Regions from separate parts of the Bacillus shivajii genome, predicted to be linked through region 1. Evidence: riboswitches for the same ligand, from Rfam matches in the RefSeq annotation. Region 1 holds a riboswitch; each other region holds the start of a gene.
What was found. A riboswitch is a leader RNA that binds a small molecule or an ion and turns the genes downstream of it on or off. The one in region 1 is predicted to bind thiamine pyrophosphate.
Positions count from the first base shown of each region.

Region 2: linked by a shared signal. The riboswitch ahead of LGQ02_RS15390 (Ykof family thiamine-binding protein) and the one ahead of LGQ02_RS16080 (thiazole synthase) in region 1 are both predicted to bind thiamine pyrophosphate.
Region 3: linked by a shared signal. The riboswitch ahead of tenA (thiaminase II) and the one ahead of LGQ02_RS16080 (thiazole synthase) in region 1 are both predicted to bind thiamine pyrophosphate.

Region 1 is NZ_CP084703.1:3,311,494-3,314,774, forward strand. Features, by position in the region: gene thiH (2-iminoacetate synthase ThiH) at 1-923, opposite strand, end outside; gene LGQ02_RS16080 (thiazole synthase) at 939-1,709, opposite strand; TPP riboswitch at 1,800-1,904, opposite strand; TPP riboswitch at 2,351-2,452, shown strand; gene thiD (bifunctional hydroxymethylpyrimidine kinase/phosphomethylpyrimidine kinase) at 2,577-3,281, shown strand, end outside.
Region 2 is NZ_CP084703.1:3,165,167-3,168,447, reverse strand. Features, by position in the region: gene LGQ02_RS15400 (ABC transporter ATP-binding protein) at 1-662, opposite strand, end outside; gene LGQ02_RS15395 (ECF transporter S component) at 643-1,248, opposite strand; gene LGQ02_RS15390 (Ykof family thiamine-binding protein) at 1,263-1,865, opposite strand; TPP riboswitch at 1,983-2,088, opposite strand; gene LGQ02_RS15385 (hypothetical protein) at 2,158-2,487, opposite strand; gene LGQ02_RS15380 (DUF4190 domain-containing protein) at 2,648-2,938, shown strand; gene LGQ02_RS15375 (sigma-w pathway protein ysdB) at 3,015-3,281, opposite strand, start outside.
Region 3 is NZ_CP084703.1:787,732-791,012, forward strand. Features, by position in the region: gene pepF (oligoendopeptidase F) at 1-1,100, shown strand, start outside; TPP riboswitch at 1,306-1,409, shown strand; gene tenA (thiaminase II) at 1,758-2,432, shown strand; gene LGQ02_RS03810 (ABC transporter ATP-binding protein) at 2,425-3,201, shown strand; gene LGQ02_RS03815 (ABC transporter permease) at 3,198-3,281, shown strand, end outside.

The DNA.
Region 1 (3,281 bases):
AACTTGTCACGAAAGTCTGGTGTTTCTCTAGTAGAAATATTAATACCTGTCCTCGGTAAAAACAAGCGAAGTGCCAAGATCGCTTGAACAAGGTTTTTATCTGTAACATTTACTTTCGGCTGGAAACTCCCAGCGTGTGGACGCATTCTTGGAAACGACACACCGACTTCTGTTTCTAGAAAATTATTTTGTAAATAACTCGCGTGCCTTCCTGTCATATAGCATTCTTTTCGCCAATCATCCATCCCCAGTAGTGCCCCAATATTTACTGAGCGCATCCCGGCTTTCGCTCCTCGTTCTGGTGTATCAAGACGATACTTATAATCTCGCTTCGGACCAGCAACATGAATATCTCGATAAATTTCTTCGTTATAAACTTCTTGATAAACCGTTAGTCCATCGACACCGCATTCAACAAGCTCTTTATATTCTTGTTCATCTAGCGGTTGAATTTCAAGACCAACAGATGAGAAATACTTCTTCAAAACAGTCATACTATCTTTTAAATAATCAACTGATGAATGAAGGCGAGATTCTCCCGAGAGTAAAATAATATGTTTAATCCCTCTGTCAGCAATAATCTTTGCTTCTCGGTCGACTTCTTCCATCGTCAACCTACGTCTTGGAAAATCATGATTGACACTAAAACTACAATATTTACAGATGTTCACACAGTAATCAGATAAATAGAGTGGTAAATATAGCTGCATTGTTTTTCCGAAATGCTGTACTGTTAATCGATGAGCTTTTTGCGCCATTTCCTCTAAATAACCTTCTGCAGCTGGAGAAAGTAAAATGAAATAATCTCGTTCATTTAAACGGTCTTTTTGTAATACTCGCTCAACATCCCATCCTGTGATCGACTCAAACATTTTACCATACGGGAGGTCGCGAATTTCTAACAGTTCATTGTAAAAACTCATGTTTTTCGCCTCCCATTATGTGTTTAAAAAGCCTGTTAAAGGTGAAGATGCTTTCGCTTTTGATGATATTGGGCCTAACCCCGCTAAATAACCTTTCCTACCAGCTTTTACAGCTAAATCAAATGCTTCTGCCATTTCTACAGGGTCTTCAGCTGTTGCAATTGCTGTGTTTACAAGAACTGCATCAGCTCCCATCTCCATCGCTTCAGCTGCTTCAGACGGTTTACCAATACCAGCATCAACGATAACTGGTACGTCAATTTCATCAATAATTATTTGAACCATTTCTTTCATACGTATCCCTTTATTTGAACCTATCGGTGCACCAAGTGGCATAGTCGCTGCCGCCCCTGCATCAACCATTTTCTTTGCAGACATTAAATCTGGATTCATGTAAGGGAATACAACGAAACCTTCATTTGCTAAGATTTCAGTAGCTTTCGTCGTTTCTTCATTGTCTGGAAGTAAATATTTATTGTCTGAAATCACTTCAATTTTAATCCAATTCCCCATCCCACAAGCTTTTGCAAGTCTAGCAATTCTAATCGCTTCTTCTGCGGTTCTCGCGCCAGATGTGTTCGGCATTAAGATACAATCTTTTGGAATATCATTTAGGATATCCTCTTCTTTCGCTTCTATATCAACACGGCGTAATGCAACCGTTACAACTTTAGACTGTGACTTGCGGATCGCTTCCCCCATTTTCTCATGATCCGCAAATTTGCCAGTCCCGACAAATAATCGATTCGAAAGTGTTTTTCCCCCAATTGTTAATACATCATTCATTTGTACCCCTCCGTCTAGTAGATTCTTGATTTGTCCCCAATAAAAAAATGCTCACCTGAAGGAGGTAAGCATTGAGTGATAACTTTGATAACGTTAACGCAATTGCTTCCCTCCGTTGGCCTTAACCAATTCAGGTTCAAAGAGTTGGATCATAGACCCTCTCAGCCAATCAAATTGGCACCCCTAGCTTTTTGGCTCTTTTCGTATAACTTGTTGCTTCACAAAACCGTTACAGGCGGACGCTTTCACCTCAAGGCACTAGTGCGACATCCGTTCTAGCTTCGCTTTACTCGCTATCACGGTGTCTTCTTTGCCGCGGGCACGGCTTTAGCTAAGTTTGGAAAGAAAATGCACTTTCTTTCCAAACTGGATCTTCAGCTCGTGCTATTCCCGCCGGAGTCGCCGCCTTTCACTGTTTCGAGTTTATACTTATCACTTCATAAGCAACACTTTTTACCTGCGACTAGTAATCGCAGGAGCAAACATTTAGAAAACAGCTTTATTTTTATCTTACACGTTTAATCATAACAAATATTATAGTGTTATGTAATATCGATCTGCAAAAACTTATCAGTCCCCCACTTCAAACATGATCGACATGTTAAAATGATTTATGGTAGCATAAATATAACAAAATAAATAGTTTCCACTAGGGGCGCCGCGAGGCTGAGACAAGATCCTTACTTGGTCCCTTTGAACCTGATCTAGGTGATACTAGCGTAGGGAAGTGGAACGGATACAACTGAGAATACGAAGGTTTCAGTATGATTATTCTAAATAGCTTCTACCTTCTAAAATCGTCGCACCGTTCCCCTTTTCGAGCGGTGCTTTCTTTTTGGAAATTTTCAATGAAGGGTGAGAGATAATATGATAGCAAAAGCATTAACAATTGCTGGCTCCGACAGTGGAGGTGGAGCTGGGATCCAAGCCGATTTAAAAACATTTCAAGAACTAGACGTTTTCGGTATGTCGGCAATCACTGCGATCACTGCTCAAAATACATTAGGTGTTCAAGGCGTTTACCCTGTTGAGTTAAAAGGGCTTGATGAGCAAATCACCTCCATCGCCGAAGACATCGGTGTTGATGCGGTCAAAACGGGTATGTTATTTGATCAAGAACGTATTCGACTTGTCGCTGAAAAAATTCGTTATTACAAATGGAACAATGTCGTCGTTGACCCTGTGATGGTCGCAAAAGGTGGCGCTTCTTTGTTAACAAATGACTCAACAAACGCACTTATTGAAGACCTCCTTCCACTTGCAACAGTGACAACACCGAACATTCCAGAAGCAGAAGCGATCACTGGAAGAACGATTGAATCAATGGAGGATCGAAAAAAAGTTGCACAAGATTTTATTAACATGGGTGTAAAAACAGTTGTCATAAAAGGTGGGCATAGTGATGAAGACGATTCGGTCGTTGATTTATTATTTGATGGAAACTCTTTTCACTTTTTCAAAACACCGCGAATTGATACGAAAAACACACACGGTACAGGCTGTACATTTGCGTCAGCTGTCACTGCTGAATTAGCAAAAGGAACTCCGTTACAGCCAGCGATTGAAAAAGCG
Region 2 (3,281 bases), 150 kb from region 1:
TCAGTAAATGATAGCCAGTCGTCAAGCTGGTGTTCAATAATGAGAACGGCTAAATGATGATTTACTTTTAATTGACCGATCAAATCAATAAACCCTTTACGTGAATAGGGGTCTAAGTTTGCTGTCGGTTCGTCTAAAATGATTAATTCCGGTTCTAAAAGAAGGACAGAAGCAAGAGCAACCTTTTGTTTTTGTCCACCGGAAAGTTCATGGATTGGCCTTTTTAGTAATGATTCAATCCCCACTTGACGTACGATCTTCTCAATGCGTGGCTTCATTTCTTCACGAGGAACTTGGATGTTTTCCATTGTGAAGGCAAGTTCGTTTTCGACAGTTACCATACAAAATTGGCTTTCAGGATCTTGGAAGACCACACCGATTCTCTTATTTAATACACCTTTTTCAAATGACTCAATGTTTTCTCCTTTATAATAAATACTCCCTTTTTTCCAACCTTCTACAGCATCTGGATATAATCCATTCAAACAAAGGGCTAGCGTGCTTTTTCCTGAGCCACTTGGTCCCATTAGGAGAACCGTTTCATTTCTTTCGATTCGTAAATTCATATTTTTAATCGTCGGATTTTTTTGAGAGTCATAATCAAAAGAGAAGTCCTCTACAGAAATGAGAGGACTTTCTTTATTAAGATGCTTTGTTTTCACGTTGTGCTTTCCACTCCTTCCCAAGAGCATAGCTTCGTAGTACACCGGTATTGGCAAGTTGATCGCTAATGTATTTACCTAATAAACCAGCTAGAAGTGCACCACTAATGAGACGGACAATAAACATCGCTGTTACAAGTTCAGTAGATAATGCAGCAAAACCTGAGATATACCATCCCCATACAAAGCTGAAAATAGCCGCAGACATTCCGGCTAAAACGAGAACTTTTGTTGTGTAGTTTTGCCATTTTGTTGCAGCGAACACGGCTTCGGCACCTAGTCCTTGGATAATTCCTGTGATAATCAGTCGCGGTCCTGCAGGGCTTCCGATTAATACTTGAATCGTAGCAGCAATTGTCTCTGAGATAAGTGCAGCTCCTGGTTTTCGAATAATATAAGCTGTAATGATCGAAACGATGAACCAAATCCCAAAAATCACTTCGTAGCCAAATGGACCAAGGCCAAATGGAGTTAACACATTTCTTAAGCCTTGACCGAAAAAGTAAAAAAGGAGATAAATAACTCCGAAGACGACACCTAATATCGACATAAGGACAATTTCACGTAAATTCCATTTACTCGTCATGACACTTGTCCCCCTTATTTATCTTTCTTTGATGGACTGTTCGCTGAAATTGCTGTTGTCATCGTCACATGGCTACGTTCATCTGTTTTCGAAGCATTGACAAACGCTTCTTCTAACGTTTTAAAAACATCATTTGCATCACCGTCAAGGCGTGAAGCGTAATGAACACCTTTTGTAAATGTCCCGTGCTCCTTAGCAATACCAATCTGGTCTGCAATGACTTGCATATAATTTTCGTTATTCATCGGATAGAGGGCAAATTGCGAAGCTACTTCTATATTTTCTTGTTGAGATGCTTCTTCGTTTAACCTGACATCATCTTCTGACATGTACGTATCTCCATCAGAGTCACCAGGACAACCAATTGAAAATGTTCCATTGAAGACAACGTGTACACCCGTTTTTGCAGCATGAACATAAATCGCTTTTGTTACATCAAAAACATGTTCACTTCTTCCGCGAATACATGTACTTACATCATCTGTTTTCATCCATACTTTGCTCGTATCAACTTCCGTTAGCGCTCCTTTAATGACATCAACAAATCTGTCGGTCATTGGATAAACGGAAAAACGACATCCAACAATTCTACTAGTTCCACAACTTAATCCTTGCATGAAAATATTCCTCCTTGAAAATATGTTCAACATCGTTCCGTATTTTCGCTTAAAGGGCAATAAAAAAACTGCACTTCCACAAGGAAATGCAGTGATAGTCAAACGTATCATATTCATATGACGTCACTGGCACTTCCCCACGCTAGTATTATCTAGTTCGGGTTCAAAGGGTTAACAGGAATTTCACCTGTCTCTCAGCGTTATAGCACCCCTAGTGCGAATTACGGTTATAATGTTGTTATTTATATTCTAACGATAAAAAACTTGTTTTGTAAAGTCATTGATTTTAATCTTAATGTAAGTGACGTTCATATGCAAAGTAAGAATAAGCTCTATACCCAAGAGAGAGGAGAATAAGCGCTATAAATCCCCACCTAACTGGCGAATCGATGAAAAATAAAAGAGGTAAAAAAATGAGTGCTAAAACGGAAAAAACGTTCGAGGCTGTGCCATTCACTGGTGTGTTATCCACAAGTAGTGTAGACATACCTTTAATTTTCTTAACAAAACAATTGTGACAGTACGGGACGACCGCTAGAAAAACTGTTGCCACAACGAGATCAGTACGATACGTCAATTTTTTTGCACAATGATCACAGCTGATTGATTTATGAGTATTCATTTCTTCCTCCTATATCAGAATCATTCAATCGGTACTGACTATAACTTTTATTTGCTGTAGTGCATATCATTGCAACGCTTGTATATGTATGAAATGATGCAAGAAAAGATCATTTTTCACTTAATCATTCAATTAAGTTTGAGAAGAAAGGGGCCTGAAGGTGACTGGCTTTCAAGTAGGAAAAATAGAAAAAAATAATACAAAGGCTGTCGTTTCTTTAGTAGTTGGAATCATTGCTCTTTTGTTCATCGTTTTTGTTTGGATCGGAATGATATTAGGCCTTTTAGGCATGATATTAGGTGTTATCGCTCTGCTTGAGACGAAAAAGACCGCTCAGAAAGGAAAGTATATAGCGATTGCCGGAGTTGTATGTAATTTATTAGCAATTATTTTGCCTATCATTATCATCTTTGTTATCTTTAATATTTATATGAACCCATCAGTAACATGACAAAAAAGGGCTGGATCGTATCAAGTTTTCTCGATATCCTGATTGATCTTTTACAGCTTGATAGGGTAGCCCTTGTTTATTCTTTTAATGAAAGTCGTTCCTCATTTTTCATCTTCTTTAGTAAATCGCTGATCGGACGTTTCCATTCGATTTTTGCTTTTGGATAACGGATTAATATTTCTTTTTCAATAAATTTAAAGTCATTTTTCGTGAGTCCTTTCAACCGATCATTATCCTCTGTCCAGATCATAATCGATGTAACTTCAAATGACTCATCAGTTGTTCCAAGGAATTTCTCTCCTTCAAACATGACCGTTCCGTATGTGAACAGTAAATTTTTTCG
Region 3 (3,281 bases), 1.9 Mb from region 1:
CATATGCGACAGAAGTGAAAAAACAAGTCGTTGAAGCGCGCCTTAGAAACTATGATTCAGTTACAGATATGCTCCTTCATGAGCAACAAGTCACGAAAGAGATGTATCATAATCAGTTAGATACAATACAAACGGAGCTTGCGCCACATATGCGCCGTTATGCGAAGTTGAAAAAACGTGTTCTCGGGTTGGAACAAATGAAATTTAGTGATCTGAAAGCGCCACTTGATCCAGAATTTGAACCTGAAATTACGTATGAAGAAGCATCAAAGCTTGTCCTAGAATCACTTGAAGTGATGGGGCCTGAATATATGGAGATCATGAAGCAAGGAGTGCACAGTCGCTGGGTTGATCGTGCTGACAACGTCGGAAAGCGTTCTGGAGCGTTCTGCTCAAGTCCTTATGGTGTTCACCCGTATATTTTAATGACGTGGAGTGATTCGATGAGAAATGCGTTTACGCTTGCGCATGAACTAGGTCATGCCGGTCACTTCCGGTTAGCTGGTCGTTATCAAAACATCTCGAATACTCGTCCGTCTAGATATTTTATAGAAGCCCCGTCAACAATGAATGAGATGTTATTAAGCCAGCACATCTTAGCGAAGCCAAATGATGATCGAATGCGCCGGTGGGTCATTCTCCAGTCCTTAGGAACGTATTATCACAACTTTGTCACTCATATTTTAGAAGGCGAGCTTCAACGTCGTGTGTACGACTTAGCAGACGAAGGAACGCCAATTACGGCTAAACTTCTATGTGAGCAAAAAAAGGAGTTGTTGTCGCAATTTTGGGGCGATGCGGTTGAAATCGATGACGGGGCAGGGTTAACGTGGATGCGCCAGCCTCATTATTATATGGGACTATATCCATATACGTACTCTGCAGGGTTAACCGCCTCAACAGCAGCCGCGCAAACGATCAAGGAAGAAGGGCAACCGGCTGTTGATCGATGGATTTCTGCTTTAAAAGCTGGAGGAACGTTAAAACCACTCGAGCTTATGCAGCTAGCTGGCGTCGATATGTCAACACCTGATCCGATTAAAAAAGCCGTAGCTTACGTCGGTACCTTAGTCGATGAGCTGGAAAGAAGTTTTGAATAAATAAGAAATTCTATTTATAACCGTTAAACCCTCTACAGGTCCTCTAGTTGATTCCATAAAATTTCCAGGTGCCTGGCACCTGGAAGCATCTAGAAATTAATGGTTATACTTTTTGGGGGACTGTCATATATTTTCTTCAGTTGTTGATTAAACCATATAAGTATGGTACAAATATTCATAGATTAATGATTTCGAAAATTAAATAGAATCACTCTAGGGGTGCTTATCGAAGCTGAGAGAGACGACAGGTCTTAACCCTTTTAACCTGATCTAGTTCGTACTAGCGTAGGGAAGAAGTGTAATATGATAAATGAATGACGTGTATTTTTTTCAATATACGTGCAAAAATTTATTAAGTTTTTTAACCACTTCTTGCTATAGGAGTGGTTTTATTTTTTGTCACACTTTAAGAATTTTTAACTTTGCTAAAGGATTAAAGTAACTGCTCCTGCGTTTACTCGTCGCAGGTCGGAGTTATTTCGACGAAGCTGTTGCTTTGTGCTCCTGCGGTTACTCGTCGCAACTCGAAGTTTAATCAATGGAGTTATGCTTGTGGCAACTAAGGCTGTCGCCATTAGGACTTGGCGATAAGCCAAGTTTTGTTTATGATGTTTTAACGATAGTTAGAGTCATTAAAAAATAAAGGAGTGAAAAAGCATGAAATTTAGTGAACGATTACACGAAAACTTGAAACCGATTTGGCGTAAAAACCATGCCCACCCATTTGTGCAAGGGATTGGGGAAGGAACGTTAGAAAAGGACAAATTCCGATTTTTTATGATCCAAGATTATCTTTATTTAATTGACTATGCGAAACTATTTGCAATTGGTGCAATGAAGGCAAAAGATGTTGAGACGATGGGGAAGTTTGCTAACTTGTTAGATTCAACTCTAAACGAGGAAATGTCTTTGCATCGAGAGTACGCAAAAAAGTTTGGAATTAGTGAAGAAGAGCTCGAAACAGCAAAACCAGCTCCAACAACGCTTGCATATACACACTACATGTTACATGTCGGTCAAAATGGAGGCTTAGCCGAACTTGTCGCCGCTCTTTTGCCTTGTATGTGGAGCTACTGGGAAATCGGTAAAGAGTTGAATGAAAAGCCTGGAGCAAGTGAGCATGAATTTTACGGAGGGTGGATTCAAATGTATAGCTCTGACGAATTTGGTCAGCTGGCAACATGGTGCATTGATTTACTTGACGAGTTGACCGCAGGAAAGCCAGAAGAAGAGCTTGTAAAACTAGAGGAAATCTTCTTAAATACAACACGGTTTGAGTATATGTTTTGGGATATGTCTTATCGTCAAGAGATGTGGCCAACAGATGAGTGAACCAGTATTACAGTTTGAAGGTGTCAGCTTTCACTATGCAAAGGACAAAGGGCAGGACGTTACATTAATCATTGATAGCCTTCAACTCGACGTAAAGCCTGGTGAGTTTGTAAGCATCGTTGGCCCGAGTGGATCAGGAAAAAGTACATTGTTTAAATTAATTACCGGCTTAGAACAACCTACTGCTGGTAATATATTGATCAACGGTGAGGTGTTTGAGGATCGACTCGGTCATGTTGGGTATATGCCTCAACAAGATTTGCTCATGCCTTGGCGAACGATTATTGATAACGCATCTTTGCCACTAGAATTAAAAGGGGTAAAGAAACGCCAAGCTCATGAACAGGTAAGAGGCCTTTTAGAAGAGTTTGGTTTGAAAGGTACCGAAAACAAATATCCGGGTGATTTATCTGGAGGTATGAAACAAAGAGTCTCTTTTTTACGGACGATTTTAAGTGGTTCTAATGTCTTGCTTTTAGATGAGCCATTTAGTGCCTTAGATGCGATAACTAGGATATCCATGCAAGAATGGTTATTAGAGCAATGGAAAAAGTGGCAAAAAACGGTTTTATTCATTACCCATGATGTAGATGAAGCGTTATTTTTATCAGACCGAGTGTTCATTCTTACAGAAACACCTGTTCAGCAACTTCAAGAGGTTTACGTTCCGACAAAGCGCCCAAGATCGATTCATGATTTAAGTGAACCATCTGTTGTTGAATTGAAACATTATTTACTAGATCAACTACGACCGAGGTTGAAAGCATGAGGAATTGGAAGGATTATAGTGTCTCATTCATTCTTGTGGCTATTATTCTAATTATTTGGGAGTTGGGCGCGAGATTGCTG